Regions from separate parts of the Buttiauxella sp. WJP83 genome, predicted to be linked through region 2. Evidence: riboswitches for the same ligand, from Rfam matches in the RefSeq annotation. Region 2 holds a riboswitch; each other region holds the start of a gene.
What was found. Region 2 has a riboswitch for thiamine pyrophosphate ahead of thiB (thiamine ABC transporter substrate binding subunit). Riboswitches for the same ligand answer to the same signal wherever they lie in the genome.

Region 1 (4,213 bases), 1.0 Mb from region 2:
CACCCAGCGTTTTGATGTGTTTTGCAAGTTGCGTAATCCCTTGCGGAGATGAAGGCATCTGCTTGGTATTGGTGGGGAAAACATGACCCAGCGCGATGTAAGAAGGGCGCGCCTCGAGGGCTCGGTCCATTTCCATGTTGTCATGAGTGGAGATTCCGAGGCGCAAACCCGCATCGCGAATAGCATCAAGATTTGCGACATCCATATCTTCCTGGCCCAGATGCACGCCGTAAGCGCGGTGTTTTATCGCCAACTTCCAGTAATCATTGATAAACAGACGAGCTTCGTATTGTTGGCCCAGCTTGATGGCGGCAACAATGTCGGCCTCTACGTCTTCGTCATGCTTATCTTTGATGCGCAGTTGAATAGTACGCACGCCAGCTTCCAGTAAACGGGCAATCCATTCCACGCTATCCACCACCGGATACAGACCCAGACGCCGGGGAACGAGGGGAAATGCAGGGTGTTTCATCACACTTCCTCCTGACGCAGGTAAATTTCGCCACCTTTTGCCCGGAAGGTTTGCGACATATCCTCCAGTCCGACTTCAATGGCTTGTTTGGCTGCGAAATCGCGGACTTCCTGGGAGATTTTCATTGAGCAGAATTTTGGCCCGCACATCGAACAGAAATGCGCGACTTTTCCGGATTCCTGCGGCAGCGTTTCATCGTGATAGGCTCGCGCGGTAAACGGGTCGAGCGCCAGATTAAACTGGTCTTCCCAACGGAATTCGAAGCGTGCTTTTGACATGGCGTTATCGCGGATTTGCGCGCCAGGGTGGCCTTTTGCCAGGTCTGCGGCGTGTGCCGCAATTTTGTAGGTTATTAGCCCCTGTTTAACATCTTCTTTGTTTGGCAGGCCGAGATGCTCTTTTGGCGTGACGTAACACAGCATCGCGCAGCCAAACCAGCCGATCATCGCTGCGCCAATACCTGATGTGAAGTGGTCGTAACCCGGTGCGATATCGGTCGTCAGCGGGCCGAGCGTATAGAACGGCGCTTCGTGGCAATGTTCCAGTTCTTCGGTCATGTTGCGGCGAATCATCTGCATCGGCACATGCCCGGGGCCTTCAATCATCACCTGGACGTCATATTCCCAGGCAATTTTGGTCAGTTCGCCGAGAGTGTGTAGCTCCGAGAATTGGGCTTCATCGTTGGCATCTTGAATGGAACCCGGGCGCAGGCCATCGCCTAAAGAGAGCGAAACGTCATAAGCGGCGCAGATTTCGCAGATCTCACGGAAATGTTCGTACAGGAAGTTTTCCTGATGATGTGACAAACACCATTTCGCCATAATCGAGCCGCCGCGTGAGACAATCCCGGTGAGGCGTTTGGCTGTCATCGGCACATAGCGCAGCAGCACGCCAGCGTGAATAGTGAAGTAATCGACACCTTGCTCGGCTTGTTCCAGCAATGTGTCGCGGAACATTTCCCAGGTGAGGTTTTCGGCGATACCGCTGACTTTTTCCAGTGCCTGGTAAATAGGTACTGTGCCAATCGGCACCGGGCTGTTACGCAGAATCCATTCGCGGGTTTCGTGGATATAGCGTCCAGTGGACAAGTCCATTACGGTATCTGCACCCCAACGCGTGGACCACACCAGTTTTTCTACTTCTTCTTCGATGGAAGAGGTGACCGCCGAATTACCGATATTGGCGTTCACTTTGACCAGGAAATTACGCCCGATAATCATCGGTTCGGATTCCGGGTGATTAATGTTGGCGGGGATAATTGCGCGTCCCGCCGTAACTTCGTCGCGCACAAATTCTGGTGTGATATTTTCAGGAAGACGAGCGCCAAACCCCTGGCCCGGATGCTGGTGGCGTAAAACCTGGTCGCGGATTCGTTCACGGCCCATATTTTCACGAATTGCGATGAACTCCATTTCCGGCGTCACTATCCCCTTGCGCGCATAGTGCAGTTGCGTGACTGTTTTCCCAGTTTTTGCGCGCTTAGGCGTGAGTTGCGTTTCAAATCGCAATTCGTCCAGACCGTCATCGGCCAGACGCTCTTTGGTATAGGCAGAGCTACGGTCAGTCAGGATTTCGCAATCATCACGCTCAGTAATCCAGTTGGCTCGAAGAGGATCAAGCCCGCGCAGTACGTCAATGATGATAGCCGGATCGCCATATGCGCCAGATGTGTCATAAACGGGGATGGCGTCGTTAGGCGTAAATTGTGGGTTTTCTTTACTGCCGCCGGTTGCGGTCGGGCTTAATTGAATTTCGCGCATGGGCACGCGGATATCATCGCGAGAGCCAGTGAGATAAATACGCTGAGAGTTGGGGAAAGCCGTGCCTTCCAGGGTATTGATAAAATGTTGGGCTGCGGCGCGCTGCTCGCGGCGGTTGAGTTTTTTTTCAGTGGTAGACATAGCTCATTCCAGTAATTATCAGGAAGTGGCTTGTCAGAACAACGGAGGAGTAATGAATGTGGACCGCCCGCGCACGGGTGAACCCAAAAGCAGAATTACTCTTGTTCCCTTCGCAGGTATTAGCCTGATCAGGTTCCGCGGATCCCGAATTAACGGTCTCAGCCGGTGCTTTACCATAACAGTAAGCACTCGGCACTCCGACAAGAAGAAACCCGTATTGCTACGGGTCGGGTTGTAAACTACTCGTTAACAGGGCAGAACTCAAGCCGGGCGTGCAAGACCGCGGGTATTGTTAGCACTGTCATCTAAATCGTGGTCGTACGCCAATTGAATGAGTTTATCTTCCAGCGAAAAACGTGATTCCAGTGCTTCGCCGATGCCGGACAAGGCTTTCTGGAACTCAATGTAGTTATCGTCATCGATAGCGCTTTCAAGATGCGTATCGTAGAAATCCATGATTTGCTGGGTATTGGCTTCAAGCTGTGGGTAAAGATGGGTGGCAGCAAAAAGTGGGCTGTTGCCTTCCATTTCGCTGATAATACGTTCATAAATATTAAAATGGCCGGCAGACAGATAATCCACCAAGTTGTGGCAAAAATTATCCAGAGCCTTTTCATTGAGCGCGGTATGGGAATCCTTGTTAGGCTTGATCCCAACCATATTGTAATAAGCCACCAATAAATGTTTGCGGGCATGAAGCCATTGGTCGATTAACTCATTACTACCACCAACGCGCTCAGTCAGATTCTCTAACTGGTTAAGCATGATTGACTCCGTGAGTTATTTACTCGTCATATTTCAAGTTGCAGGGGTGTTGGCTGCACTCACTTACCCGAATCACTTACTCAAGTAAGCTCATCGGGATGCGTTCATTTGCCGCCTACCTGCAACTCGAACTATTTAGAGTGAAAGATGTAACGCAAACGTACCCAAAATTGTTACGACCATTTGTTTATACCAGCGAACTCGGGGATGTGCACCAGGTTATGGAACGTGTAATTCAAAAGTTAGATCAGGGCTGGTTTATCGTCAGTCATGAACAAAAATTGTGGTTGCCAAAAGGTGAGCTCCCTCACGGAGTGGCACAAAATTTTCAGCTCGATGGCGCTGTTGGGATGCCCATCGGTGAGTGGGAAAATGAACCTGTATGGCTTGTGCGACAAAATCGCCGGACGGATATGGGATCGGTGCGTCAGGTTATCGATCAGGATGTGGGATTATTCCAGCTGGCGGGTCGCGGTGTGCAATTAGCGGAATTCTACCGCTCGCATAAATTCTGTGGCTACTGTGGGCATGAAATGCACGTCAGCAAAACGGAATGGGCCATGTTATGTAGCCACTGCCGTGAACGTTACTATCCGCAAATCTCGCCGTGCATCATTGTGGCCATTCGCCGTGACGACCATATCCTGCTTGCCCAACATACGCGTCATCGCAATGGGATTTACACCGTGCTGGCGGGGTTTGTCGAAGTCGGGGAAACCCTCGAACAAGCCGTGGCGAGGGAAGTCATGGAAGAAAGCAGTATTCGCGTGAAGAACTTACGCTACGTCACTTCCCAGCCATGGCCGTTCCCGCAGTCCTTGATGACCGCATTTATGGCGGAATATCATAGCGGTGAGATTGAAATCGACCCGAAAGAGTTACTGGATGCAGGCTGGTATCGCTACGATCAATTGCCGTTATTGCCACCACCGGGTACGGTTGCACGACGCCTGATTGAAGACACCGTCGCCCTGTGTCGCGCGGACTATGAGTGATAAACTCGAGCGATACAGCCAAAGGAAATTAAAAATGACTGAACTCAAGAACGATCGTTACTTGCGGGCGCTTCAACGCC
Region 2 (4,213 bases):
AATGCAGTTTGCCACGGCCATCGCACAGCAAACCATAATCAGCTTTCGTCTGTCGCCCCGGCTATCAGAGCGCTTCGCCAGCATCAGACTGACCAGAATACCGGCTATCGCGTTGACGGTATAAAACAACCCGACCCAGAATGGCCGCACTTGCACTTCACGCGTTAAAAACAGGCTCAGCGTAGGTGCCTGAAGTGCCCCCGCGATGCCCATCATAAAAGCCACTAGCATAAATGCTGTGTAAACCGGATTCAGGCGTCGTCCTTTTGTCAGAAACCAGGCCATGCAGAGAGATCCTTTTGCTTGAGCGGGTGATAAATGTGCAAGCCGTCCACTATACCCTAAATAATTCAAGTTGCAGGTAGGCGGCAAGGGAGCAAATTCCCAGGAGCTTACTAAAGTAAGTGACTGGGGTTTGTGAGTGCAGCCAACACCCCTGCGGCTTGAAGTATGACGGGTATAAAAAAGCCAGCGGTAAAAACCACTGGCCTGGTGAACATCACCAATTCTCAGTCACACATGAATCAACGAGTTAGTACTTCACGGTTGCGGAAGTGTTCACTTCCCACTGCATTAAGTCCTCGAGCATCCTCAGACGTTGCGACGCTGTCTGGCGAGCCAGCCATCCAGCAGAAACACTTTGTGTTGCGGCAAAATACTGTTGATAAAACTTAACAACCGGTGACCGTTTCATATGTACCTCCTCGCTTTCATCGTTGATGATTATTGGCGTAATATGAGGAAAGTTAAATTGATGAGTTTCTGCCGGGAGTTCCTCTTTTCTACCCTTTAGCATTCGAGTTGCAGGTAGGCGGCAAGGGAGGGAATCCCCAGGAGCTTACTTGAGTAAGTGACTGGGGTGAGCAAACGCAGCCAACACCCCTGCAACTTGAAGGATGAAGGGTATATGTCTAGTGGTCGTCTACAACAACAGTTCATCCGTCTGTGGCAAAGCTTCGAAGGAAAGCCGCAAGAAACGACGTTGAATGATTTGGCCGATTTGCTGAATTGCTCCCGCCGACATATGCGGACGTTACTCAGTGCGATGCAGGAAAATGGCTGGTTAAGCTGGCAAGCCGAAGCCGGGCGCGGCAAGCGATCAAAGCTTGAGTTTTTGTACACAGGCCTTGCGCTCCAGCAACAGCGCGCAGAAGATCTGCTTGAGCAGGACAGGATTGATCAACTGGTGCAGATCGTTGGCGATAAAGCTGCCGTTCGCCAGATGCTGATTTCTCATCTTGGTCGAAGCTTTCGGCAAGGGCGGCATATACTGCGCGTTCTCTACTACCGCCCACTGCTAAATCTGTTACCCGGTTCCGCTCTACGTCGTTCAGAAACTCATATTGCCCGGCAAATTTTCAGCGGGCTTATCCGTATAAATGAGGAAAATGGGGAACTGGAAGCGGATATTGCCCACCACTGGCAACAAATTTCCCCATTACATTGGCGTTTTTATCTTCGCCCCGGCATTCATTTTCACCATGGGCGTGAGTTGGATATGCTGGATGTGACGACATCCTTGCAACGTATCAGCACTTTGCCGCTTTATTCGCATATTAAGGAAATTACCTCGCCTACAGCCTGGACGCTGGATATCACCCTCTCACAACCCGACAAATGGCTACCGTGGTTACTGGGCAGCGTCAATGCGATGATCCTGCCGCGCGAATGGCAGACCTTAACCAATTTTGCTCGTCAGCCGGTCGGCACCGGCCCGTATTCGGTGGTACGCAACAACACCAATCAGCTGAAAATTCAGGCCTACGATGATTACTTCGGTTATCGGGCATTGATTGACGAGGTCAATTTTTGGGTGCTGCCGGAAATTGGTGAAGAAATCAGTTGTGCGGTGCAATTGTCAGGAATGCCCGACAGTGAGAAAGCCATCGAAAGTCGTCTCGAAGAAGGCTGCTACTATATTTTGTTCGATAGCCGCTCAACATTGGGTAGCAATACAGAAGTACGCCGTTGGTTGAGCCATGTTCTGGCACCGATCCATCTGCTTTACAGCGCAGGCGCCCAAAATCAGCAATATTGGTTCCCAGCCTACGGACTGCTACCGCGCTGGCACCATGCACGCCCCCAGCCGACACTCGAAAAACCCGCCGGGCTGGAGTCCGTTACGCTGACATTTTATCGCGATCACGTTGAGCATCGGGTGATAGCTAAATTCATGGAAGAGCTGCTGGCGCGCGTGGGTGTAGAGCTTGTGGTGCAAGAGGTGAGCTATGAAGAGTGGCATCAGGGGGATGCTGAAAGTGATATCTGGCTTAATAGCGCGAACTTCACTCTACCGTTAGAGTTTTCACTCTATTCGCACCTTTATGAAGTGCCGTTGATTCAAAAATGCCTCGCCATTGACTGGGAAACGGATACGGGTAAATGGCATAACGGAGAGCTTTCTCTGCCTGAGTGGTGCCAGAGTCGCGTGGAAAATAATGATATTTTGCCGTTAATCCACCACTGGTTGCGCATTGAAGGACAACGCAGTATGCGCGGTGTGAGAATGAACACGTTGGGATGGTTCGACTTTAAGTCGGCATGGTTTGCACCACCAGAACCAATACCTCTTTCGTAATATTTACAAAATCTCTACAATGCACGCGTTCTCAACGGGGTGCTAAGGCGAAAGTCTGGCTGAGATAATACCCGTCGAACCTGATCCGGATAACGCCGGCGAAGGGATTTGAGGCTCATTTCTCAAAGTCCTTTGCCACCCCTAATCCCAAGAGGTGCAAAGTGTTCAAAAAATTATTGCCGTTGCTTGCGCTCATCGCAGCACCTGTTTTTGCCAAACCCCTGCTGACTGTTTATACCTACGACTCTTTTGCCGCCGACTGGGGGCCAGGTCCTGCGGTGAAAAAGGCCTTTGAAGCGGACTGTAATTGCGAGCTGAAATTCGTCGCACTCGAAGATGGCGTTTCGTTGCTTAATCGCATCCGAATGGAAGGTAAAAACAGTAAAGCTGATGTCGTTCTGGGGCTGGATAACAACCTTCTGGAAGCGGCCACCCAGACGAAATTATTTGCACCGAGCAAAACAAACATCAGTGCGTTGAAAGTCCCTGGCGGCTGGAGCAACGAGACCTTCGTGCCGTTCGATTACGGCTATTTCGCTTTCGTCTACGATAAAAACAAACTGAAGAACCCGCCGAAAAGCCTGAAAGAGCTGGTCGAAAGCGACCAAAAGTGGAAAGTGATTTATCAGGATCCGCGCACCAGCACGCCGGGCCTGGGCTTGCTGTTATGGATGCAAAAAGTGTATGGCGACAAGTCGCCTGAAGCGTGGCAAAAACTGGCGAAGAAAACCGTCACCGTGACTAAAGGCTGGAGCGAAGCCTATGGTCTGTTCCTGAAAGGTGAAGGCGATTTGGTGCTGAGTTACACCACTTCTCCGGCTTATCACATTATCGAAGAGAAAAAAGATAACTACGCAGCGGCTAATTTTAGCGAAGGCCACTATTTGCAGGTGGAAGTTGCCGGACGTCTGGCGTCAAGCAAACAGCCGGAACTGGCTGAAAAGTTCATGGCTTTTATCACCTCACCCGGCTTCCAGAATACCGTTGCGACGGGAAACTGGATGTACCCTGTGACCGATGTGAAATTGCCTGAAGGCTTTAATGGCCTGGTCAAACCGCAGAACACCCTTGAGTACAGCGCGCAAGAAGTCTCTAAACAACGCGCCAACTGGATTAGCGAATGGCAACGCGCCGTCAGCCGCTAATTCCCGGCTGGCTGATCCCAGGGCTTTGTGCCGCCACACTGGTGGTGGCCGTAGCCCTGGCGGCTTTTATGGCGCTGTGGTTTAACGCGCCGCAAACAGATATCCGCGCCCTGATGCAGGATAGCTATTTGTGGCACGTACTGCGTTTCTCGTTCTGGCAGGCGTTTCTCTCCGCCGCACTTTCCGTATTCCCGGCAATTTTTCTGGCTCGTGCGCTCTATCGTCGCCGTTTCCCTGGTCGTTTAGCCCTTTTACGGCTGTGCGCGATGACGCTGGTTTTGCCGGTGCTGGTGGCGGTATTCGGTATTCTGACAGTGTACGGGCGCGAAGGTTGGCTGGCCTCGCTATGCGCAGGGTTGGGAATCGAGTGGACCTTCTCGCCCTACGGTTTAAAAGGCATTTTATTAGCACACGTCTTTTTTAACATGCCAATGGCGACACGTTTGCTGCTTCAGGCATTAGAAAATATCCCCAGCGAACAGCGACAGGT
Region 3 (4,213 bases), 840 kb from region 2:
ATTCGAATTGCAGGAAGGCGGCAACGCAGCAAACCCCCAGGAGCTTACACAAGTAAGTGACTGGGGTGCGCGAGGAAAGCCAACGCATCTGCAATTTGAAGTATGAAGGGGGTCACCACCATTGGTGAAAGTGATGCACCGGCCCGATTCCGCCGCCAACTTCCAGCGAATCCGCCTGTTCTAAGGCCTGAGATAACCATTTTTTCGCGGCACTTATCGTTTGCGGCCAGTCGTTATAGCGCGGATAAAGTGCGGCGAGTGCCGCAGAAAGCGTACAACCTGTACCGTGTGTATGCCGCGTTTTTACTCGCGGCGCGGTAAAGCGCTGCGCACCATCTCGCGTAAATAACCAGTCCGGACTTTCCGCATCATCGAGATGCCCGCCTTTCATCAGCACGGCCTGGCAGCCTAACCCTAACAAGGCATCGCCCTGCTCTTTCATTTCACGTTCGTTTTTTGCATGAGCGGTATCCAGCAAAGCCGCGGCTTCCGGCAGGTTCGGCGTAATCAGTGCCACTTGCGGTAAAAGTCTGCGACGTAAGCTGTCAACCGCCGAAGGAGCAAGCAAAGGATCGCCACTTTTCGCCAGCATCACTGTATCGAGCACCACATTTTGCGCATGGTAAAACGCCAGCCGCTCCGCCACCGCCACAACAATATCGGTTTCAGCTAACATGCCGATTTTTATGGTATCGATGCGCACGTCACTCAACACTGAATCCAGTTGGGCGGCAACAAACGCGGGCTCAATGCGATAGACCGACTGCACCCCACGCGTGTTCTGCGCCACGAGCGCGGTCACCACACTGGTGCCATACGCGCCCAACGCCGAGAAAGTTTTCAGGTCGGCCTGAATGCCCGCACCACCGCTTGGATCGGTTCCGGCAATGGTCAGCGCATTGATACGTTTTAATCCTTTCATACCAGTGCCTCCGCCTGAAGCCCGTAAAGCGCGTCGAGAAAGGCAGGAATAAAACTGCCTGGGCCACGGCTCTCTGAAATGGCCTGTTGACCTGCAATTTTCATAAACTGGCAGGCGGCGGCGACGTTATCAAGCCGCGAGCCAGGCAATGAACAACAAGCGGCCACCACAGCAGATAACGCACAACCGGTGCCGACCACCCGTGTCATCAAAACGCCGCCCCCCGAAACACTCCAGCTATTTTCACCATCTGTGATGTAGTCTCGCTCACCGGTTACCACAACAATCGTCCCCACCCGTTGTGCCAGAGCCTGTGCTGCAGGAAGTGCAGAAAGTGCGTCATCGATGCTATCCACACCTCGCCCACCGGAATGGCCACTCGCCAGCGCCAGGATTTCCGACGCATTCCCGCGAACAACTGCCGGTTTTAGGGCGAGCGCCTCATGGGCAAACTGCGTGCGAAACGCCAGGCCGCCAACAGCAACCGGATCAAGCACCCAGGGTGTGGAAGATTCATTTGCCGCATGAATAGCTGCAAGCATGGCGTGACGACGTTCAGCGGTCAGAGTGCCAATATTGATCAGCAGCGCATGGGCAACAGGGCTAAATTGAGCGGCTTCTTGCGCTTCAATCACCATGGCCGGAGCGGCACCGATGGCAAGCAAAACATTAGCCGTAAAACTCTGCACCACATCGTTAGTCATGCAGTGAACAAGAGGGGAAGTGGTGCGAAGTTGCAGTAAAATCGACGCGGCGATATGGCCGGGTAGCAGGTCAGGTTGCATCATAAAGCTCCTGTCCGGCGCGAAGAAGGGATGCCGGACAGGCATCTGACTTCCCTACGCTGGCATTATCCAGATCAGGTGGTACGGGTATTTCTCAGCCTTCACAAAGAAGGGCACCCCGAGTCATTGATTAATCGAAACTTGTGATTAATCGGCCATCAGAATAAAGCCTGCGTGGCGCGCTGTAAACCGCTAGTGTCTCCGCCCCCCTTGCGCGACGCATCCATTCCAACCATAAGCCCCGGTTATCGGATTTGAACGCCAAAACAACATATACAGACTAACCCTGGTTGGAATCCGGAGAATTACAGGTATCCTAGCTGATTGTCCTTTATTTCATTTTTTTCGAAATCCCGGAATTATTTTTCTATGCGTACGATGCGTAAACCATTAAGAGTGCCGCTGTTGTTGCTGGCATTGTTGTCTTGTTTGTTGATGACCCCCCTCCTTTCTCAGGCGGAGGAGGCTACTGGGCAATCTGCCACTGAAGAACCGGTTAAGGTTAACGCCAGCACAGCACTGCCTGCACTGCAAAAGCGCCTGGATTCACTCAAGCAACGTGTATCCGCTGCGAAAGCTGACAAACAGTTCACTATCCTTAATGACGACGCGCAAAAGCTGGTCGCTGAAGCGGATAAACTCGCCGTCTCGTTAACACCTCAGTTAGCGCAGGTTCAGGCGCAACTGGATGTCCTTGGGCCTGCTCCGGCACCGGGTACTTTGACGGAAACACCGCAGGTCATCAGTCAGCGCAAACAATTGAACAGCAGCAAAGCGTTGCTCACGATGCAAATCGAGCAAGCGAAAGCCGTTGTCGTGGGTGCACAAAACCTCTCATCACAAATTGCCGGACTGCGTCGTGACGCGCTGAAGACGCAAATCGCACTGAACACCGGCAGCATTCTGGGTGAGAGCTTCTGGTCGCCGGTATTTGACCCAAGCGATAAAGATGCGGCGCGATTCGACGAATTCGGAACACAAGTCAGCGATGCCTGGCATCAGGCATGGAGCGAAGACTGGCGCGTGGGAAGCACGATTTATCTGCTGCTGGCGTTAGGTATTGGATTATTTGGCCGCCGCGCAATGGACAGGCCATTGAATTGGGTGTTGCCTCGCTGGCTGCCGCAAGGGCGTTTTCGTCGCAGCTTCCTCGCCTGCTTTACCACGTTAAGCACCACGTTGACGCTGGGTATCTGTATGCAGTTGTTGTGTTATACCTTTACCCGCCTGCCCGACACCTCGCAATGGGTGATGGAGTTTGCCGATCAACTGGTCGAGCTAACCTATTTTTCTGCGGTGATTGCCGGTTTGGGTATCGCGTTACTGTCGAATAGCCACCCGTCCTGGCGTCTGCCTGGCATTGCAGACCCGCTTGCGAAAACGCTGTCCTCGTTCCCGATTTTGCTGGCGACCTTCATCTTTATCTTTGGCATCATCGAACAGCTTAATGCGTTGGTCGGTGCGAGTATTGCCGCTACGCTTTTTGGCAACGGTCTGGCGGCTTTACTGGTGGCGCTCAATTGCCTGATTGCCCCGATTCGGGTCAACAGGATCCGCCGAAAAATGAGTGCCGAGGGCGAGCAAACCGAAGCTCGTTCCACGGTTGCCGGTCTGATCCATCTGGTCATCAGCCTGACCGCATTCGTTATCTTGCTGGCATTGCTGATTGGCTACATTCCGCTGGCGCGCTTCGTCACGTTCGAATTGCTGTGGATTGGCCTGGTGGTTTGCAGCCTGTATCTACTGATTCATTTCGTGGTGGATCTCTGTGAAACGGTCTTTTCACCTGCCACACAGACCGGGAAAATCCTCAAAAGCACGCTGAGCCTGAATGACCGCCATCTTTCCCTTGCAGCGACGTTGTTCTCCGCGTTGGGGAAAACCAGCCTGTTGTTAATGGCTGCTGTTGCGCTGCTTAATGGCACCTTCGGCACCACAACGCCGATGGAATTGCTCATCAAAATTGCGGAGATGTGGGGCGGAAAAGGCCTCGAGGGGATGAATATTATCCCTGCTCACGCAGTCAATTCGGTGTTGTGCCTGGTGATCGGCTGGTATGTATTGCGTTCCACACGCCGCTGGCTGGATAACGATTTCCTGCCAAAAACCAATATGGATCGCGGCCTGCGCGCCTCGCTGGTTACGTTGTTTACCAACGTCGGCTATGTGCTGATTATCATGCTGACGCTGTCAATGCTCGGCATCGAATGGAACAAACTGGCCTGGATAGTCAGCGCCTTATCGGTGGGTATCGGTTTCGGTTTACAGGAGATAGTGAAGAACTTTATCTCCGGGCTGATTCTGTTAACCGAGCGCCCTGTGAAAGTGGGTGATTTGGTGAGTATCAGTGGCGTTGAAGGCGATATCCGCCGCATCAACGTGCGCGCAACGGAAATCCAGTTAGGGGATAAATCCACGGTAATTGTGCCCAACTCACAGCTTATTTCGCAGAACGTGCGTAACGCCACAATGGGTAATGCGCAAGGCGTGGCGACCATCGCCCTGA

Region 1: another riboswitch for thiamine pyrophosphate. It lies ahead of thiC (phosphomethylpyrimidine synthase ThiC); the one in region 2 lies ahead of thiB (thiamine ABC transporter substrate binding subunit).
Region 3: another riboswitch for thiamine pyrophosphate. It lies ahead of thiM (hydroxyethylthiazole kinase); the one in region 2 lies ahead of thiB (thiamine ABC transporter substrate binding subunit).

The regions. Positions count from the first base shown of each region.
Region 1 covers NZ_CP110080.1:4,396,415-4,400,627, reverse strand. The annotation lists gene thiE (thiamine phosphate synthase) at 1-472, opposite strand, end outside; gene thiC (phosphomethylpyrimidine synthase ThiC) at 472-2,373, opposite strand; TPP riboswitch at 2,462-2,583, opposite strand; gene rsd (sigma D regulator) at 2,635-3,138, opposite strand; gene nudC (NAD(+) diphosphatase) at 3,360-4,133, shown strand; gene hemE (uroporphyrinogen decarboxylase) at 4,168-4,213, shown strand, end outside.
Region 2 covers NZ_CP110080.1:713,981-718,193, reverse strand. The annotation lists gene OH773_RS03395 (sugar efflux transporter) at 1-285, opposite strand, end outside; gene sgrT (glucose uptake inhibitor SgrT) at 533-694, opposite strand; gene sgrR (HTH-type transcriptional regulator SgrR) at 908-2,578, shown strand; TPP riboswitch at 2,604-2,703, shown strand; gene thiB (thiamine ABC transporter substrate binding subunit) at 2,740-3,723, shown strand; gene thiP (thiamine/thiamine pyrophosphate ABC transporter permease ThiP) at 3,699-4,213, shown strand, end outside.
Region 3 covers NZ_CP110080.1:1,554,416-1,558,628, reverse strand. The annotation lists gene thiD (bifunctional hydroxymethylpyrimidine kinase/phosphomethylpyrimidine kinase) at 113-922, opposite strand; gene thiM (hydroxyethylthiazole kinase) at 919-1,707, opposite strand; TPP riboswitch at 1,742-1,838, opposite strand; gene OH773_RS07235 (DUF3772 domain-containing protein) at 2,086-4,213, shown strand, end outside.